2 regions of the Streptomyces sp. NPDC048001 genome follow, and region 1 is predicted to be linked to the other one. Evidence: predicted binding sites of a transcription regulator. Region 1 holds the regulator's gene; the other holds the start of a gene.
The links. The regulator HspR, encoded in region 1, represses chaperone genes until heat shock. The targets are predictions, from matches to a motif close to TTGAGNNNNNNNNNCTCAA.

Region 1 (9,928 bases):
GCAGCAGATGAGCGCCTTCATCCTGCAGAAGCTGAAGCGCGACGCCGAGTCCTACCTGGGCGAGAAGGTCACCGACGCGGTGATCACCGTCCCCGCGTACTTCAACGACTCCGAGCGCCAGGCCACCAAGGAGGCCGGCGAGATCGCGGGCCTGAACGTCCTGCGCATCGTCAACGAGCCGACCGCGGCCGCGCTCGCCTACGGCCTCGACAAGGACGACCAGACGATCCTGGTCTTCGACCTCGGCGGCGGCACCTTCGACGTCTCGCTGCTGGAGATCGGCGACGGCGTGGTGGAGGTCAAGGCCACCAACGGCGACAACCACCTCGGTGGTGACGACTGGGACCAGCGCGTCGTCGACTACCTGGTCAAGCAGTTCCAGAGCGGCCACGGCGTCGACCTGTCCAAGGACAAGATGGCCCTCCAGCGCCTGCGCGAGGCGGCGGAGAAGGCCAAGATCGAGCTGTCGTCCTCCACCGAGACGTCCATCAACCTGCCGTACATCACGGCCTCCGCCGAGGGCCCCCTGCACCTCGACGAGAAGCTCACCCGGGCGCAGTTCCAGCAGCTCACCTCGGACCTGCTGGAGCGCTGCAAGCACCCCTTCCACAACGTCATCAAGGACGCCGGCATCGAGCTGTCCGAGATCGACCACGTGGTCCTGGTCGGCGGTTCCACCCGCATGCCCGCCGTCGCCGAGCTCGTCAAGGAGCTGACCGGCGGCAAGGAGGCCAACAAGGGCGTGAACCCGGACGAGGTCGTCGCCATCGGCGCCTCGCTCCAGGCCGGTGTCCTCAAGGGCGAGGTCAAGGACGTCCTGCTCCTCGACGTCACCCCGCTGTCCCTCGGCATCGAGACCAAGGGCGGCATCATGACCAAGCTGATCGAGCGCAACACCACGATCCCGACCAAGCGGTCCGAGATCTTCACCACGGCCGAGGACAACCAGCCGTCGGTGCAGATCCAGGTCTACCAGGGCGAGCGCGAGATCGCGGCGTACAACAAGAAGCTCGGCATGTTCGAGCTGACCGGCCTCCCGCCGGCCCCGCGCGGCGTCCCGCAGATCGAGGTCTCCTTCGACATCGACGCCAACGGCATCATGCACGTGACCGCGAAGGACCTGGGCACGGGCAAGGAGCAGAAGATGACCGTCACCGGCGGCTCCTCGCTGCCGAAGGACGAGGTCGACCGGATGCGCCAGGAGGCCGAGCAGTACGCGGACGAGGACCACCGCCGCCGCGAGGCCGCCGAGAGCCGCAACCAGGGCGAGCAACTCGTCTACCAGACCGAGAAGTTCCTCAAGGACAACGAGGACAAGGTCCCCGGCGACGTCAAGACCGAGGTCGAGACCGCCGTCGCCGAGCTGAAGGAGAAGCTCAAGGGCGAGGACAGCGCGGAGATCCGCACCGCCACCGAGAAGGTCGCGGCCGTCTCCCAGAAGCTCGGCCAGGCCCTCTACGCCAACGCCGCCCCCGAGGGCGCCGCGGCCGGTGCCCCCGGCGGCGAGCAGCCGAAGGCCGACGACGACGTCGTCGACGCCGAGATCGTGGACGACGAGAAGGACACCAAGGGTGGTGCCGCGTGAGTGAGGAGACTCCGGGCTTCGAGGAGAAGCCCGACGTCCCCTCGGGCGCCACACCCGACGACGCCGCGGAGACCGCCGAGTCCCCCGAGAAGGAGGACACGGCGGCCCCGGCAGGGGACGCAGCGCAGACGGCCGGCCTCACGGCCCAGCTGGACCAGGTCCGCAGTGCGCTCGGCGAGCGCACCGCCGACCTCCAGCGGCTGCAGGCCGAGTACCAGAACTACCGCCGCCGGGTCGAGCGGGACAGGGTCACGGTCAAGGAGATCGCCACGGCGACGCTGCTGACCGAGCTCCTGCCCGTGCTCGACGACATCGGCCGCGCGCGGGACCACGGGGAGCTGGTGGGCGGTTTCAAGTCCGTCGCCGAGTCCCTGGAGACCGCGGCCGCCAAGATGGGGCTCCAGCAGTTCGGCAAGGAGGGCGAGCCCTTCGACCCGACCGTGCACGAGGCCCTGATGCACTCCTACGCACCGGATGTCACCGAGACCACATGCGTCGCGGTGCTCCAGCCGGGGTACCGCATCGGCGAGCGCACCATCCGCCCCGCGCGGGTCGCCGTGGCCGAGCCCCAGCCGGGCGCGGCTCCGGCGGGCAAGGAAGAGAAGCAGGCCGACGAGGAGAGCGGTGGCCCCGAGGAGGGCTGACGCACGACACGTCCGGAAGGAGGGACGTCGATGAATACGAAGGACTTCGTCGAGAAGGACTACTACAAGGTTCTCGGCGTCCCCAAGGACGCCACCGAGGCCGAGATCAAGAAGGCGTACCGGAAGCTCGCCCGCGAGAACCACCCGGACGCCAACAAGGGCGACACCAGGGCCGAGGAGCGCTTCAAGGAGATCTCCGAGGCGAACGACGTCCTCGGCGACCCCAAGCGGCGCAAGGAGTACGACGAGGCGCGCGCCCTGTTCGGCAACGGAGGCTTCCGGGCCGGGCCGGGCGCGGGCGGCGGCAACTTCAACTTCGACCTGGGCGACCTCTTCGGGGGCGCCCAGGGCGGGGGCCAGCCGGGCGGTGCGGGCGGCTTCGGCGGCGGTCTCGGGGACGTCTTCGGAGGGCTGTTCAACCGCGGCCCCGGCGGCGGCACCCGCACCCAGCCCCGGCGCGGCCAGGACATCGAGTCCGAGGTGACGCTCAGCTTCACCGAGGCCGTGGACGGGGCCACCGTCCCCCTGCGGATGTCCAGCCAGGCGCCGTGCAAGGCGTGTTCGGGCACCGGCGACAAGAACGGCACCCCCCGGGTGTGCCCGACCTGCGTCGGCACCGGGCAGGTCTCGCGCGGCGGCAGCGGTTCCTTCTCGCTGACCGACCCGTGCGTGGACTGCAAGGGGCGCGGCCTGATCGCCGAGACCCCCTGCGAGGTCTGCAAGGGCAGCGGCCGTGCACGCAGTTCCCGCACCATGCAGGTCCGCATCCCCGCGGGCGTCTCCGACGGGCAGCGCATCCGGCTGCGCGGCAAGGGCGCACCGGGCGAGCGCGGCGGTCCGGCCGGCGACCTGTACGTCGTCGTCCATGTCGACGCCCATCCCGTCTTCGGCCGCAAGGACGACAACCTCACCGTCACCGTGCCGGTCACCTTCGCCGAGGCCGCGCTCGGCGGCGAGGTCAAGGTGCCCACCCTGGGCGGCCCGCCGGTGACCCTGAAGCTGCCCGCGGGCACCCCCAACGGGCGGACCATGCGCGCCCGGGGCAAGGGGGCCGTACGCAAGGACGGCACCCGCGGCGACCTGCTGGTGACGGTCGAGGTCGCCGTCCCCGTGGACCTGGGCGACAAGGCACGGGAGGCACTGGAGTCCTACCGCGAGGCCACCGCGGACGAGGACCCGAGGGCCGAGCTGTTCCAGGCAGCGAAGGGAGCGTGACATGGACGGCCGTCCGGGGCGCAGCCGCAACCCCTACGAACTGACCGACGACTCACCGGTGTACGTGATCTCGGTGGCCGCGCAGCTGTCGGGTCTGCATCCGCAGACCCTGCGGCAGTACGACCGCCTGGGGCTCGTCTCCCCGGACCGCACCGCCGGCCGCGGCCGCAGGTACTCGGCCCGGGACATCGAGCTGCTGCGCACCGTGCAGCAGCTGTCGCAGGACGAGGGCATCAACCTGGCGGGCATCAAGCGCATCATCGAGCTGGAGAACCAGGTCGCCGCGCTGCAGAGCCGGGTCGCCGAGCTGAGCGCGGCCGTGGAGGGTGCCGCCGCGGCCATGCGGCAGCGCGAGGCGCAGGTGCACGCCTCCTACCGGCGCGACCTGGTGCCCTATCAGGACGTGCAGCAGACCGGCGCCCTGGTGGTCTGGCGCCCCAAGCGCCGCGGGGACTGAGCGGGCGGGACGACGACGGACGGCGGGGGCCGGGACGCGGCAGAGCGTCCCGGCCCCCGCCGTCCGTCGTCGCGGGGCGCGTGCCTTCTCGTGTGACGGCCCGCCAGGGCCCCTGGAGGGCCGCTCACGGCCCCCGGCCGGGCCCGGGCGCCTCCGGGTGCCCGGCCGGGGCGCCACCGCGGTGGACGCCCCGTCAGGGAGGCCGAGCACGGGCGCCGGGCGCCGTCCTGCGGAGCGGGTCCCCGGGACCTCAGGCGTCGCTGTTGAGGATGCCGGACTGCGCGATGAGGTAGCCGAGTTGGGCGCGGCTCCCGCTCCCGAGCGCGGCGGCCAGCTTGGCGATGTGCGCGCGGCAGGTCCGGACGTTCATGCCCAGCCTGCGGGCGATCGCCTCGTCCACATGCCCCTCGATCAGCAGTTTGGCGATCGAGCGCTGGACCCCGGAGATGCCGTCCGGGGTGGGCTGGTACGGGGCGTCGTCCATCAGCGGGACCGCCCGCTGCCACAGCTGCTCGAACACCTTGATGAGGTACTCGACGAGCCCGGGGTGCCGCAGCTCCAGGGCGACGCGCCGGTCGTCGCTCGCCGGGATGAAGGCGACGGTGCGGTCGAAGACGATGAGCCGCTCGATCAGCTCCTCCAGCGTGCGGATCTGCGCCTTCCCGGCCGATATCCGCTCCACGTAGGCGAGCGTCCCCTGGCTGTATCTGACGGTGTGCTGGTAGAGAGTCCGGATGCTGACGCCCCGGTCGACGAGCAGCCTGTCTCGTTCCAGCGCCTCGGTCAGGACGTCGGCGCTGCGTCCGCCGCCGGGCTGGATCGTCAGCATCTCCGTGTGGCACTCGGCGGTGGCGAGGTTGAGCGCGGCGTTGATCCGGTCGAACCCCTCCAGCACCGTGATCGCGTGGGTGCTCGCCGGCGCCTGCGCACTGACGGCCATGAAGGGTTCGAAGGTGTCCGTCAGTTCTATCGACAGGCGGCGGCGGTCCAGGATCTCCCGCTCGATCGGGTGCAGACGTTGCGCAAGGGCGACTGACGGCGGAACCGGACGCAACCAGTGGGGATCGTCCGGATCCGGGTGGAGCAAGGCCAATTCGAGCAGGCATGGCGCGGCTTCCACGTCGCTTCGAGCGATTCGTCCCGTGCTGAGCGCGCTGACGTAAAGTCTCGATCCCTCGGTGCACATCTCCGTGACCCCATGGGGATGTGACTGTTTTGTCTCGTTCCTAGGCAATGCTCCACCCCCCAGGGTCCTGTAGCTACAGGAACATGATGCATCGGGGCTGTGGCATTGACATGCCTGCATGGGTCATCGTCTGTGGTGCGGGGGAGAAGAAACCATCAAGTAAGGACGAAGCCGACTATGCGCAAGAGAATGCTTCGCTCGGTGCTTGCCACTGTCTTCTCTGCGACCGTGGTCTTCGGTGCCGCCAGTGCCCTGGACCCGGCCCTGGGCAGTGTCACGGCGGCGGCCGTGCCTCCGCCGGACAGCGGCTGGGACTCGACCCCGATGGACAGTGGCTGGAACTCGGCCGCCCTGGACAGTGGCTGGAACTCGGCCGTGCTGGACAGCGGCTGGAACTCCGCACCGATGGACAGTGGCTGGAACTCCGCCCCGGCGGGTGCAGCAGCATGACCATCCCTCCGGACGACCGTGTTTTCCGGCGCGAGATGGCCTCGGCCTACCGTTCCGGGTGGCATTTCATCGACCTCGTCACGGCCATCCCCCACCGTGGCGACTCGTTGATGGTCACCCTGTTCGGCGAGCCGATCGTCGTCGCGCGCGAAGAGGACGAGGATGTCCGGGCGTACCGGTGCCTTCGTCGGCCGCGAGGTGCACCGCAGCCCGTCCGGTGTGCGATCCGGTACGGAATGATCTTTGTCAACCTCGACGCGCGGGACCACCAGCTCGTCGAAACCGACACCACCGCCACCCCCCGCAGTGCCTGAGCGGTTCCCCCGTCGTTACAGACCGCTCAGGTGCTTCCCCCACACAGCGGCGCCATCGTGGACCTGAAACACGATGGCGCCGTTGTGCTGCCCCCGGACGGGCCCGGCGCAGGCCGCCGCGGCACCGCTCCGGGCGCCGCGCCGCTCAGGTGCGCCCCATCGCCCGGGTGAGGGCGATCTCGATCACGACCCTGTCCGGGTTCGGCCTCGGCGTGCGGCGGTAGCGCGCCGTGTGCCGCGCGACCGCGTCGGCGACCGCCTCCGCCTCGGTGCGGATACGCGCCACGCCCTCCAGCGTCGCCCAGCGCTTCCCCTCCACCTGGCAGACCGCCACCCGTGCCCCCTCCGGGCCGGCCGCCCGTACATGGGCGACCTTGCGGCTGTGCCTGCCCGTGATCACCCGCGCGATGCCCGCCCCGGGGTCGTAGGTGACGCACACCGGGACCATGTGCGGTGTGCCGTCGGGCCGGGGCGTGGTCAGGGTGCACAGCAGGGGCTCGCCCCAGAACTCCAGGTACGAGGCGTGGGGGCTGCGGGGATCGATGGCCATGCCCCGGAACCTATCCCCGGCCGCTCCTCCGGGCGAGCGCGCACCCCCCTGGCGGCTGCCCGGGGCTCCCGGTCCTGCGCGGGAACGCCTCTCCGGCCGACCTTGAGTGCAATCGACTCAACTTTGTGTATGCTGGCTGAGTCAGTAGAAGTGACCCAAGGGGCGGACCCGCAGGCGAGGAGGAGACACCGGACGTGGATGCCGAGCTGACCAACAAGAGCCGTGACGCGATCAACGCCGCGAGCAACCGGGCCGTACAGGGTGGTCACGCCGACCTGACCCCGGCCCATCTGCTGCTGGCGCTCCTCGCGGGCCAGGACAACGAGAACCTCGTCGACCTGCTGGCGGCGGTCGACGCCGACCAGGCCGCCGTGCGCGCCGGTGCCGAGCGGGTGCTCGCCCAGCTCCCCAGCGTCACCGGCTCCACCGTCGCCCCGCCGCAGCCCAACCGCGAACTCCTCGCGGTGATCGCGGACGCCTCCCGCCGGGCCAAGGAGCTGGGCGACGACTACGTGTCCACCGAGCACCTGCTCGTCGGCACCGCGGCCAAGGGCGGGGCGAGCGCCCGGATCCTGGAGGAGCAGGGCGCCACCGCCGCACGCCTCCTCGACGCCTTCGAGAAGACCCGCGGCGCCCGCCGGGTCACCACCCCCGACCCCGAGGGCCAGTACAAGGCGCTGGAGAAGTTCGGCACCGACTTCACCGCCGCCGCCCGCGAGGGCAAGCTGGACCCGGTGATCGGCCGCGACCAGGAGATCCGCCGCGTCGTGCAGGTGCTCTCCCGCCGCACCAAGAACAACCCGGTGCTCATCGGGGAGCCCGGTGTCGGCAAGACCGCCGTCGTCGAGGGGCTGGCCCAGCGCATCGTCAAGGGCGACGTACCGGAGTCCCTGCGCGACAAGCGCCTCGTCTCCCTCGACCTGGGCGCCATGGTGGCCGGGGCCAAGTACCGCGGGGAGTTCGAGGAGCGGCTGAAGACCGTCCTCTCCGAGATCAAGGAGAGCGACGGGCAGATCATCACCTTCATCGACGAGCTCCACACGGTCGTCGGTGCGGGCGCCGGCGGGGACTCGGCGATGGACGCGGGCAACATGCTCAAGCCGATGCTGGCCCGCGGCGAGCTGCGCATGGTCGGCGCCACCACCCTCGACGAGTACCGGGAGCGGATCGAGAAGGACCCCGCCCTGGAACGGCGCTTCCAGCAGGTGCTGGTCGCCGAGCCGACCGTCGAGGACACCGTCGCCATCCTGCGCGGGCTCAAGGGCCGCTACGAGGCGCACCACAAGGTGCAGATCAACGACAGCGCGCTGGTCGCCGCCGCCACCCTCTCCGACCGGTACATCACCTCCCGCTTCCTGCCCGACAAGGCCATCGACCTCGTGGACGAGGCCGCCTCCCGGCTGCGTATGGAGATCGACTCCTCGCCCGTCGAGATCGACGAGCTCCAGCGCTCCGTCGACCGGCTCCGCATGGAGGAGCTGGCGCTGAAGAACGAGTCGGACCCGGCCTCCAGGGAGCGTCTGGAGAAGCTGCGGCGCGACCTGGCCGACCGGGAGGAGGAGCTGCGCGGGCTGACCGCCCGCTGGGAGAAGGAGAAGCAGGGGCTCAACCGGGTCGGCGAGCTGAAGGAGCGCCTCGACGACCTGCGCGGCCAGGCCGAGCGCGCCCAGCGCGACGGCGACTTCGACACCGCCTCCAAGCTGCTCTACGGCGAGATCCCGACCCTGGAGCGCGACCTGGAGGAGGCCTCCGAGGCCGAGGAGGAGGCCGCCAAGGACACCATGGTCAAGGACGAGGTGGGCCCCGACGACATCGCCGACGTGGTCGGCTCCTGGACGGGCATCCCCGCGGGCCGCCTGCTGGAGGGCGAGACGCAGAAGCTGCTGCGCATGGAGCAGGAGCTGGGGCGCCGCCTCATCGGCCAGTCCGAGGCCGTGCAGGCCGTGTCCGACGCGGTGCGCCGCACCCGGGCAGGGATCGCGGACCCGGACCGCCCCACGGGCTCCTTCCTCTTCCTCGGCCCGACCGGTGTCGGGAAGACCGAACTGGCCAAGGCCCTCGCGGACTTCCTCTTCGACGACGAGCGGGCCATGGTCCGCATCGACATGAGCGAGTACGGCGAGAAGCACAGCGTCGCCCGGCTGGTCGGCGCCCCTCCCGGCTACGTCGGCTACGAGGAGGGCGGCCAGCTCACCGAGGCCGTCCGCCGCCGCCCGTACAGCGTGGTGCTCCTGGACGAGGTGGAGAAGGCCCACCCCGAGGTCTTCGACGTCCTGCTCCAGGTGCTCGACGACGGCCGGCTCACCGACGGCCAGGGCCGCACGGTGGACTTCCGCAACACGATCCTGGTCCTCACCTCGAACCTGGGCAGCCAGCACCTCGTCGACCCGGCGCTCGGCGAGGAGGAGCGCAGGGAGCGGGTCCTGGCGGCCGTCCGCGCCGCGTTCAAGCCGGAGTTCCTCAACCGGCTGGACGACCTGGTGGTCTTCTCCGCGCTCACCCGCGAGGAGCTGACCCATATCGCCGGGCTCCAGATCGACCGGCTGGCGGCGCGGCTCGCGGAGCGCCGGCTCGCCCTGGACGTCACCCCGGCCGCCCTGGAGTGGCTGGCCGAGGAGGGGAACGACCCCGCCTACGGAGCCCGGCCGCTGCGGCGCCTGGTCCAGACGGCGATCGGCGACCGGCTCGCCAGGGAGATCCTCTCCGGCGAGATCCGCGACGGCGACACCGTCCGGGTGGACCGCGGCGAGGACGGGCTGCTGGTGGGCCCGGCGCGGTGACCTCGGCGGTCGCCCGCCGACCGGCCCGGCCCCGCTCCGCCGCACGGCGGAGCGGGGCCGGGCCGTGACCGCTGCGGACGGGGACGGCCGTGGGACGGACCGGCGGCGTGCACCCGCCGCCCGCGCGCGGAGCGGCGCCCGGCGGGCCCGGGGGCGGCCGCGTCCGCAGCGTGCGGGCCCCGCGGGCGGCCGTCGCCACCGGCCAAGGACCCCGCCGCGCCCTCCTCCCGGTCCACCGTCCGGCGATCCTGTCAGCTCGCAGCGGATCGGGCGCGGCGGGGCTTGCGTCGGGCGGGCGGGCATGGGAGAGGATGGCCGCATCCGTACGAAGGGAAATTCACGGTGACCATCGATCCGTCCTCGATTCCGAACTTCGGGGGCCAGCCCCAGCCTCAGGCCGCAGGACCGGCGGGCCCCGTCGTTCCCGACCAGGACCTGGTCAAGCAGCTGCTCGACCAGATGGAGCTCAAGTACGTCGTCGACGACGAGGGCGACCTCGCCGCGCCGTGGGAGGACTTCCGCACGTACTTCATGTTCCGCGGCGAGAAGGAGCAGCAGATCTTCTCGGTGCGGACCTTCTACGACCGGCCGCACCCGGTCGAGAAGCGGACCGAGATCCTCGACGTCATCGACGACTGGAACCGCCGCACCCTCTGGCCGAAGGTGTACACCCACCTCCACGAGGAGGACGAGGCGGCGCCGACGCTCCGCCTCATCGGCGAGGCGCAGATGCTGATCGGCACCGGC
Region 2 (9,928 bases), on a different contig from region 1:
GTGCGCTGGTCGAGCTGTGCGGTTCACGGCCCGAGCTGACCCTGCGGGCGATCCTCGCCCGCTCCATCCGGCGCACCGCGGACGCCCACCGCCAAACCTGTGACCTTTCTCACGTCCGCACGCCTCAGGCGACGGTCGCCCTGGCGCGCTGGGGCGCCCCGGACGGCGAGCTGGAGTACCTGGTGCTCTCCGACTCGGTGCTGCTGCTGCAGTCGCCGGAGGGCTCGGTCGAGCCGGTCCTGGACGACCGGCTCGACCGGCTGCCCCGCGAGGCGCTGCGCAGCCAGGCCTCGGCGGACGCGCTGCGCAACGCCGAGGGGGGCTTCTTCACGGCCGCGGCCGACCCGGCGGTGGCGGAGCGGGCCGTGGCGGGCAGCGTGCCCCGCGAGCGGGTCCGGGCGCTGGCCGCGCTCACCGACGGGGCCGCCCGCTGGGTGCAGACGTTCGCCGAGGGCGACTGGACGGCGTGCATGAAGCTGCTCCGCACGGAGGGCGCGCAAGGGCTGATCGACCGGGTGCGGGCACGGGAGTCCGCGGCGGCCGCCGCGGACTCCGGGGCGCCGCGGTGGAAGCTCCACGACGACGCCACGGCGGTGCTGGCGGAGTTCTGAGCCGCCGCGCAGGCGTGCTCAGTCCTCGGCCCCGGCGTTCAGCTGGTGCAGCAGCCGCGCCAGTTCGGCCACCTCGCCGCGGTCCCAGCCCGCGAGCTTGCTGCGGTACCGCGCACGCCGGGCGTCGCGCACGTGCCGGAAGCGGACCATGCCCTCACGGGTGAGCCGCACCAGCGAGGCGCGGCCGTCGGCGGGGTCCGGGGTCCGGGCCACCAGTCCCAGGTCCTCCAGGGCCCGCAGCTGCCGGCTCATCGTCGCCTTGCCGACGCCGAAGTACCCGGCGAGTTCGGTGGCGCGCTGCTCGCCGGCCTCCTCCAGGCGGACCAGCAGACCGTAGGCGGCGGGCTCCAGTTCGGGGTGCACCTGCCGGGCCATCTCGCCGGACGACGCCCGCGCGCGCCGGAGGAAGACCGTCAGCTCCCTTTCGAGAGCGAGGAACTCACGATCCACACCACTTCTCCCGTCCGGTCCGGCGGTGTCCGCCGCACCGCCCTCGCACATCTCAGCACCCATGGCACGCTTCCCGGTCCCGAAAGTCTCCAGCAGCGGCCGGCATGTCCGCAGCTCGGCCAGTATTTCGCAGGTCCGGGCCGGGAGCGGGGCGGACGCCCGGCCCGCCCCCGGCGGTCCGGTGTGCGCGGACGCCCGCGGGCGCGGGGCGCCGCCGGGGCGCATCCTCCTCGGTGCGGCCCGTCAGGACCAGTGCGGAGGGCGGAGGAGGCCGTCCGGCAGCCGGGTGGCGGCGTCTCCCCGGGCCGCGTTCAGCTGGGGCTGGGTCAGGAACAGCGCCCCCGTCAGGTCGGCACCGGCCAGCCCGGCGTCCCTCAGGTCGGCGCCGAGCAGGTCGGCCTGCCGGAGGTCGGCTCCCGCGAGGTCGGCGGCGATGAGGCAGGCCCCGCGCAGACTGACGCCACGCAGGGACGCCCCCCGCAGCCGGGCCCCCATGAGGTCGGCGCCCCGGCGGTCCCTCCGGCGGCCGCGGACCGCCGCGCGTGCCAGCTCGCTCGCCCGCCCGAGGAGCGGGCCCACCTCCCGGCGCCGGGCGTCCACGTCCACCTGCACCAGCGCCGGGGGCGCCAGGCGGGTCAGCGCCTCGATGCCGGAGCGGTGCTCCGCCAGCACCGGCCGTAGGGCGGCGGCCGCGGGCATGCCCTCGGCCTCCTGAAGGTGGCGCAGGAGTTCGTGCAGCTGCCGCACCACGGGGAAGACGGCGAACATCTCGGAGGCCGTCGCCGGGGCCTCGCGCCAGTCGGTCCCGCCGTAGAGGACCTGCGAGACGTGCTGGCCCGCGCCGAAGCAGTCGTAGACGGTGCAGCCGCGATAGCCGCTCTCGCGCAGCCGGGCGTGGATGCCGCAGGAGAAGTCGGCCCGCAGGTTGCCGCACGGGGTGCCCGCGGCCTTGTCGGCGGCGAAGTCGGCGGAGGCGGAGAACGGCAGGGCCGCGCAGCACAGCCCGAAGCACTGCGAGCAGTCGGCCTTCAGGGAGGTCATCCCGTCATTCTGCCCCTGCCGGCGGTGCCCGGGCCCCGCCGGCGCCCTCGCCGCCGGGCCCGGGCGGGCCGCCGCACCGCCCCGCGTCAGGCCGCCGCGGTGACCGGTGCCTCGGCCGGGGCGAGGGCGAGGGCGAGCACCTGGCGGACGTCGCTGACCGGGTGGACGTCCAGCGTGCGGAGGATCTCCTCCGGGACGTCGTCCAGGTCCGGCTCGTTCCGCTTGGGGATCACCACCGTGGTGATGCCCGCCCGGTGGGCGGCCAGCAGCTTCTGCTTGACGCCTCCGACGGGCAGCACCCTGCCGGTCAGCGAGACCTCTCCCGTCATCGCCACGTCGGTGCGCACCAGGCGGCCGGAGAGCAGCGAGGCCAGGGCCGTGGTCATGGTGACGCCGGCGCTCGGGCCGTCCTTGGGCACCGCCCCCGCGGGGAAGTGGATGTGCACGCCCCGGTCCTTGAGGTCGGCGACGGGCAGCTCCAGCTCGGCCCCGTGCGAACGCAGGAAGCTCAGTGCGATCTGCGCGGACTCCTTCATCACGTCGCCCAGCTGGCCGGTCAGCGTCAGCCCGGCCGCGCCCGTCTCCGGGTCGGCGAGCGACGCCTCGACGAAGAGCACGTCGCCTCCGGCTCCGGTGACGGCCAGCCCCGTCGCCACGCCGGGCACGGCGGTGCGCCGCTCGGCGGGGTCCTGCGCGGACTCCGGGACGTGGTGGGGCCGGCCGATCAGGGCCCGCAGTTCGCCGTCGGTGACGGTGAACGGCAGCTTCCGGTCGCCGAGTTCGCTCTGCGCGGCGATCCTGCGCAGCAGCCGCGCCACGGAGCGCTCCAGGTTCCGCACGCCCGCCTCCCGGGTGTACTCCCCCGCCAGGCGGCGCAGTGCGCTCTCGTCCACGGTGACCTCGCCGGGCTCCAGTCCGGCCCGCTCCAGCTGCCTGGGGACCAGGTGGTCCCGGGCGATGACGACCTTCTCGTCCTCGGTGTAGCCGTCGAGGCGCACCAGTTCCATCCTGTCCAGCAGCGCCTCCGGGATGGCCTCCAGGACGTTCGCGGTCGCCAGGAAGACCACGTCGCTGAGGTCGAGTTCCACTTCCAGGTAGTGGTCGCGGAAGGTGTGGTTCTGGGCCGGGTCCAGCACTTCGAGGAGGGCCGCCGCGGGGTCGCCCCGGAAGTCGGAGCCCAGCTTGTCGATCTCGTCGAGCAGCACGACCGGGTTCATCGAACCGGCCTCCTTGACGGCGCGGACGATGCGCCCGGGCTGGGCGCCGACATAGGTGCGGCGGTGGCCCCGGATCTCGGCCTCGTCGCGCACTCCGCCGAGCGCGACCCGGACGAACGAGCGCCCCATGGCGTGGGCGACCGATTCGCCGAGCGAGGTCTTTCCGACGCCCGGCGGGCCCACCAGCGCGAGCACGGCACCGCCGCGGCGGCCGCCGACGACCCCCAGGCCGCGGTCGACGCGGCGCTTGCGCACCGCGAGGTACTCGGTGATCCGCTCCTTGACGTCCGTCAGGCCCGCGTGCTCGGCGTCCAGCACCCGCTGGGCGCCCGGGATGTCGTAGGCGTCCTCGGTCCGCGCGTTCCAGGGCAGTTCGAGGACGGTGTCCAGCCAGGTGCGGATCCAGGAGCCCTCGGGGGACTGGTCGCTGGCCCGCTCCAGCTTCTCGACCTCCTTCAGCGCCGCCTCGCGGACCTTCTCCGGCAGTTCGGCGGCCTCGACGCGGGCGCGGTAGTCGTCCGACTCCTCCCCCTCGGACTCGCCGTTGAGTTCGCGCAGCTCCTTGCGCACCGCGTCCAGCTGGCGGCGGAGCAGGAACTCGCGCTGCTGCTTGTCCACGCCCTCCTGGACGTCCTTGGCGATCGCCTCGGCGACCTCCTGCTCGGCCAGGTGCTCGCGCAGCTGCTCGGTGGCGAGGCGGAGGCGTGCGACGGGGTCGGCGGTCTCCAGCAGCGCGATCTTCTGTGCGGTGGTCAGGAACGGCGAGTAGCCGGCGTTGTCCGCGAGCTGCGAGACGTCCTCGATCTGCTGCACCCGGTCGACGACCTGCCACGCCCCGCGGCGCTTCAGCCAGTCGGTGGCGAGTGCCTTGTACTCCTTGGCCAGCTCGGCGACCTGCCCGGGAAGCGGCCCGTCACCGGAGGCCGCCCCCGGTCCGGCCTCCTCGACGGCCGTGCCCTCGACCCACAGGGCGGCGCCCGGCCCGGTGGTCCCCGCTCCGATGCGGACCCGGCCGACCCCGCGGATCAGGGCGCCCGGGTCGCCGTCGGACAGCCGTCCGACCTGCTCGACGGTCCCCAGGACGCCGGTCGCGGCGTAGGTGCCGTCGACCCGGGGAACGAGCAGCACCTTCGGCTTGTTGCCGGAGGAGCGCACCGCGGCCTGCGCCGCCTCGACCGCGGCCCGCACATCGGTGTCGGACAGGTCGAGTGGGACGACCATCCCCGGCAGGACGACCTCGTCGTCGAGGGGCAGGACGGGCAGCGTGAGCGGTGTACGGGCCGTGGAATCGGCAGCCATGATCTCCCCTTAGGCAGGCAAGTTGAGCTGTACCGACTCAATGCATGTGAGCCTCGGGATGTTCCCCTGCTCTGTTCGCTCTCAGCGATCGGAGGGCCCGTGTCCGATGCGGGGGACCCTGCACCGTCCGCACCAAGGCTGCATGCGACTGCCCATCGGCCTGCGTGACCTTGCATCGAGTGCCCGGTCGGCCGGTGACGGGTCGCGCGCGGGATCAGGTCGCACAAGGGCCGGCGCCACCCGGGAAGGACCCGCGCGTGGCCCGAGGTCACTCGTAGCGCAGGCGCAGTGACTCCCGTTCGGCCTCCTCGATCTGGTCGACGGTCAGGCCCGGCAGGTTCAGCTGGGCCAGCGTCACCTCTGCACTGGTCGGCTGGGCGTCAGCAGGCAACCACCGATCCGGTTTCCAGGCGTTGCCGCGCATCAGCGACTTCGGGCAGTGCGGATAGACCTGCTCGACCTGCACCACGATCGCCGTGACCGGCTGCTTTCCGACCGGAGTGAGTCGGGCGAGCAACTCCGGACGCGCCGAGACACAGGCACGGCCATTGACGCGCAGCGTGTCGGGGCGGCCGGGGACGAGGAAGAGCAGACCGACGCGTCCGGTCTGCAGCACGTTGTGCATGGTGTCGAGCCGCTTGTTGCCGGTCGCGTCGGGGATCGCCAAGGTTCTCTCGTCCAGCACCGAGACGAACCCGGCCGGACCGCCACGCGGCGTCACGTCCGCCCGGCCCTCGGCGTCCGCACTGCCGATGAACACCAGCGAGGAACAGCCGATCAGCGCCCGGGCCTCCTCGGTCAGCCGGTCGTTCTCCTTGCGGAGCGAGGTCGGGTTCGGCTGCGAGTAGAGCTCGCGCAGGTGGTCCGGGCTGGTGAGGGCGTCCGCCCGGAGGGACTCGAAGAGCAACCCGGCGGCCCCAGTGTCGATCATCATACGGACGACCCTAGAAGGCGACCGCGACAGTGCGCCGGGGCAGAGCGTGATCTCGCCCGCGGGAGGCCGACCCCACCCGGGCCGAACCCCGCGGCAGTCCACCTACCGTTTCCCCACCTGGAAGGTTCACATGAGCTGGGACGTTCTCCTCCTCCGCCTGCCCGACGGCATCGCCTCGGTGCAGGACATAGCCGAGCCTCGGTCCGCAACGCAGAGTCGGCCTGCACAGATCCGGGCCGGCCGGACCAGCTCTTCCTTCACTCCGCAGCTCAGCGCCCCGTCACGATGCACCAAGCGACGCGACCGGGCGCCCGCCACACCTCCCCGAGCCGGATCGAGCCCGCGCAGGTGCCGCGGAGCCGGGGCGCCGCTGCAGCGCGCCGGGGCCCTGTGATGAACTGACGTTCCATCATCGCCACACACGAGGGGGAGACTTGAGCGACGAGATATCGGACGGGCAGGCGCCGGGCAGCGCGGCGAGCGCACCGGCGCACACCGTCCAGGACCCCCGGGAGGCGCGCCGCGTCGGCAGGCGGGCGCTGCTGTGGTCGGCCGTGGCCGTGGCGGCCTGGGTGTGGTTCGCCTACCTGATGGTCACCGACTACGCCTCGCCGTCCGGTGGGGACATGTGCCGCGGCCCCCTGATCGACCCCGCGTACACGGAGTACGAGCGGTGCCGTGACTCCCTTCGCCAGTGGCCCGCACTGCTGGGCGTCCTCGCACTGGCGGTCGTCACCAGCACGGTCGCGGCGGCGACCCTGGTGTACTCGAGAGTCCTCTACCGCCTGGCGCGCCGTGACGGGCACGTCATGTGGCCGCGGGACTGAGAGGCCGGCGGGCGGGCCCTCCGGCGAACCGGCGGGCCCGCGTCCGTGCGTGCCCTACCGCCCCTCGGAGGCGGGCTGCGGGCCGAAGCGGCGGCGGTAGTCGCTCGGGGAGAGGCCCGTCTCCCGGCGCATCAGCACCCGCAGGCGGGCCGCGCTGCCGAAGCCGCTGCGCCGGGCCACCACCTCGACACCGGTCTCCCCGCGTTCGATCAGCCGGCAGGCGAGGGCCAGCCGCTCCGCGGTCAGCCAGGCCAGCGGCGTGGTCCCGAGCTGGGCGCGGAACCGGCGGTGCAGGGTGGCGGGGCTGACCTTCGCCCGGGCGGCGAGGTCGGAGACGGTCATCGGCGCGTCCAGCCGGGCCTGCACCCACGCCAGCACGGGGGCGAGGGACTCGTCGGGGGCGTCGGGGACGGGCCGCTCGACGAACTGGCGCTGCCCGCCGTCGCGGTGGGCGGCGAAGACGAGCCGGCGGCTGACCGCGCCCGCGACCTCGCTGCCGTGGTCGCGGCGCACGATGTAGAGCCCCAGGTCCAGCGCGGCGGCGCTGCCCGCCGCCGTCAGGATGTCGCCGTCGTCGACGAAGAGCACGTCGGCTTCGAGCCGCACGGCGGGGAAGCGGGCGCGGAAGTCCTCCGCCCACTGCCAGTGGGCGGTGGCCCGGCGTCCGTCCAGCACCCCCGCCTCGGCCAGGGTGAACGCCCCGCTGCACAGGCCGACCAGGCGTGCTCCGCGGCGGTGCGCCCGCCGGACGGCGTCCAGCACGTCGGGGCGGCGGGGCACGGCGACGTCGGGCCGGTTGGGGACGACGAGGGTGTCCGCCGTCTCCGCGGCCTCCAGACCGGCGACCCCCGTAAGGGTGAAGAATCCGTCCCGCATGAGCGTCCGGGGCTCGGCGGCGCAGAGGCGGAAGTCGTACAGCTCGCGTCCGAGTTCCGGGCGGCGCAGCCCGAAGACCTCGGTGGTGCAGCCCAGCTCGAAGGGGTTGGAGTTCTCGTCCACGAGGACCACGACCCGGTGCAGACCGGAGGGCGGCGCACCCGCGCCCTCGCCACGGGCCGTGGCGGGGACCCCCGGGGATCCCCGGGTCCGGCCGGCGACCGGCGGAGGGGCGGTGGCGGGTGAGTGAGAGGATCCGGGCGACATATGCCATTCCTAGCACTCGTTCTCCCCCGGCGGGCCGGGAACGATGGGGCCATGGACACACCCCTCTCCCTCGAAGCCGCCCTGGCCTCCTTCCAGGCCCTGTGGAGCCCGCGCGTGGTCACCCGCGTCAACGACTACGACGTACGGATCGCCAAGGTGCACGGCGAGCACCTGTGGCACACCCACGAGGACACGGACGAGTTCTTCCTGGTCCTGGACGGCACGCTGCACATCGGCCTGCGCGAGCCGGCGGGCGAGCGCACGGTCCGGCTCGACCGCGGCGAGGTCTTCACCGTGCCGCGCGGCACGGAGCACCGGCCCTACGCCCCGGTCCCGACGTCGATCCTGATGTTCGAGCCGACCGGCACCGTCTCGGTCGGGGACCGGCACGAGGCGATCCCCGACCATGTCGACGCGACCACGGGCCACCCCCTGGAGCCTCCGGCCGGACCGTGAGGAGCGGCCCGCACCCCGGGGTCGGCACCCGCGGTGCGGGCTGGGGCGTACGCCGGGGCGACGGGTGACCGGGATCACCCGGGCACGGTGTCGTCAGGAGCGGCCGGACACGGTCTAATGATCCACGTCGGTAATAGTCACGCACCGCATGAGTCACTTACTTCTCGTGGATCGGGAGCACCTGTGTCCCTCGGCAGCACCTCCTCCCTCGTCGAGGCATGGGTCCGCGGCTGGGCCGTCTCGCGCGGCGCGGCCGAGCCCGCGGCCCGCCCCTGGGGCTTCACCGTGGACGTCGGGCAGGCCCTCCAGGCGACCCGGCACGTGCTCACCGCCACCGACGAGGCCACCGTGCGCGAGGTGGCCGCCGCGACGGCCGCCCCGACCGTCTGGCTCAAGGTCTTCGCCGACCCGGCGCCGGTGCGCCGGTGGGCGGGGCCCGAGTGGCGCGAGGACGGCCCGGGCTGGCTCATGAGCTCCCCCCTGCGACACGGCCCCCGCCCCGGCGTCCCCGAGGGCTACGCGCTGCGCAGCTGGCGGCGCGGCGGCGTGACCCGTGTGCTGGTGACCGCCCGCGACGGCTCCTTCGCCGCCCGCGGCCAGGTCGCCCCGACGGGCGGCACGGCCGTCGTCGACCGGATCGAGACGTCCGCGGCGCACCGTCGCCGCGGGCTCGGCCGGCTGGTGGTGCACGCACTGTGCGAGGACGCCCTCGCCCAAGGCGCCACCACCGGGGTGCTGGGGGGCACGCCGGACGGGCGGGCGCTCTACGAGGCGCTGGGCTGGCGGGCGGAGGCTCCGCTGGTCAGCCTCCGTCATGCCGCCACGGACTGATCAGCCTCCCCATGCCGGCACGGACTGAGCAGCCTCCGCCATGCCGCCACGGACTGGACCGGGCCCCGCGGGAGCCGCCGGTGGCAGCCCGCCCGCGGGCACCGGCCCGGCGCCGTGAGCCGCCGCCCCGCGGTTTGGCCGCCCCGCGGATGACCGGCCAGGATGGGGGAAGGCTCCCCGCAGCCCGACGCGCCACCGCCGCACCAGCCACCGGAGGTCCCCGCCATGCCGCTCCCCGCCGCCCCCGGCGCACCCGTCGTCCTGGAGCGGCGCGAGGGCCCCCACGGCGAGGTGGTGCTGCGTCGGCGCGGGGAGGGGGCCGAGGCCGTCCACGAGATCATCGCCAACGGGTGCTTCCTGATGGACACCTCCGACGGCCGCTCCGAGCGGCTGCTCGTCGACGCCGCCCACGGCGCCCTGCAGACGGGCAACGTCGCCCCCAGCGTGCTGATCGGCGGACTCGGCGTGGGGTTCTCCTTCGCCCACGCCGCCGCGGGTTCCGACTGGCGGCGGATCGTGGTGGTCGAGCGGGAGCAGGCGATCGTCGACTGGCACCGCTCGGGGCCGCTGGCCGCCGTCTCCGGCGAGGCCCTCGGGGATCCGCGCAGCGTGATCCTGCGCACGGACCTGGTCGCGTACCTGCGCACCACCGCCGACCGCTTCGACGCCCTGTGCCTGGACATCGACAACGGTCCGGACTGGACGGTCACCGAGGACAACTCGGCGCTGTACTCGCCCTCCGGTCTGGCCAGCTGCCGCCGGGTGCTGAGGCCCGGCGGCGTGCTCGCGGTGTGGTCGGCGAAGCCGTCCGCCCCGTTCGAGGAAGCACTGCGGAATGCCGGATTCACCGCGGTACGGACGGAAGAGATCACGGTTGCCCGGGGCGTTCCGGACGTGGTCCACCTCGCTGTTAGCCCTGCGTAGCCGTCGACGCGCGGATGCCCGTACGCTGCTGTGCACACGGGCCCCGGAGCCCGTCACCAACACCATGTCCAGGACGCAGGAAACGGGCCAAGAGGCGGGGCGATGGAGCAGACACACACGAGCCACAGCGGCGTGGCGGCGACGCCGGGCGCCCAGCGGCGGGTGCTCGTCGTCGAGGACGACGCGACGATCGTG

Region 2: the regulator HspR is predicted to act here: its motif matches at 4,641-4,659, upstream of lon (endopeptidase La).

The regions. Positions count from the first base shown of each region.
Region 1 covers NZ_JBIDBN010000016.1:97,293-107,220, forward strand. The annotation lists gene dnaK (molecular chaperone DnaK) at 1-1,585, shown strand, start outside; gene grpE (nucleotide exchange factor GrpE) at 1,582-2,229, shown strand; gene dnaJ (molecular chaperone DnaJ) at 2,260-3,444, shown strand; gene ACGF15_RS26470 (heat shock protein transcriptional repressor HspR) at 3,446-3,901, shown strand; gene ACGF15_RS26475 (helix-turn-helix transcriptional regulator) at 4,152-5,087, opposite strand; gene ACGF15_RS26480 (hypothetical protein) at 5,289-5,537, shown strand; gene ACGF15_RS26485 ((2Fe-2S)-binding protein) at 5,534-5,851, shown strand; partial or broken gene ACGF15_RS26490 (pyridoxamine 5'-phosphate oxidase family protein) at 6,171-6,401, opposite strand; gene clpB (ATP-dependent chaperone ClpB) at 6,596-9,181, shown strand; gene ACGF15_RS26500 (YbjN domain-containing protein) at 9,524-9,928, shown strand, end outside.
Region 2 covers NZ_JBIDBN010000002.1:65,861-75,788, reverse strand. The annotation lists gene ACGF15_RS04655 (protein phosphatase 2C domain-containing protein) at 1-611, shown strand, start outside; gene ACGF15_RS04650 (MarR family transcriptional regulator) at 630-1,112, opposite strand; gene ACGF15_RS04645 (pentapeptide repeat-containing protein) at 1,305-2,102, opposite strand; gene lon (endopeptidase La) at 2,189-4,618, opposite strand; gene ACGF15_RS04635 (MSMEG_1061 family FMN-dependent PPOX-type flavoprotein) at 4,887-5,552, opposite strand; gene ACGF15_RS04630 (hypothetical protein) at 5,987-6,379, shown strand; gene ACGF15_RS04625 (GlxA family transcriptional regulator) at 6,434-7,387, opposite strand; gene ACGF15_RS04620 (cupin domain-containing protein) at 7,574-7,978, shown strand; gene ACGF15_RS04615 (GNAT family N-acetyltransferase) at 8,162-8,809, shown strand; gene ACGF15_RS04610 (spermidine synthase) at 9,035-9,733, shown strand; gene ACGF15_RS04605 (response regulator transcription factor) at 9,836-9,928, shown strand, end outside.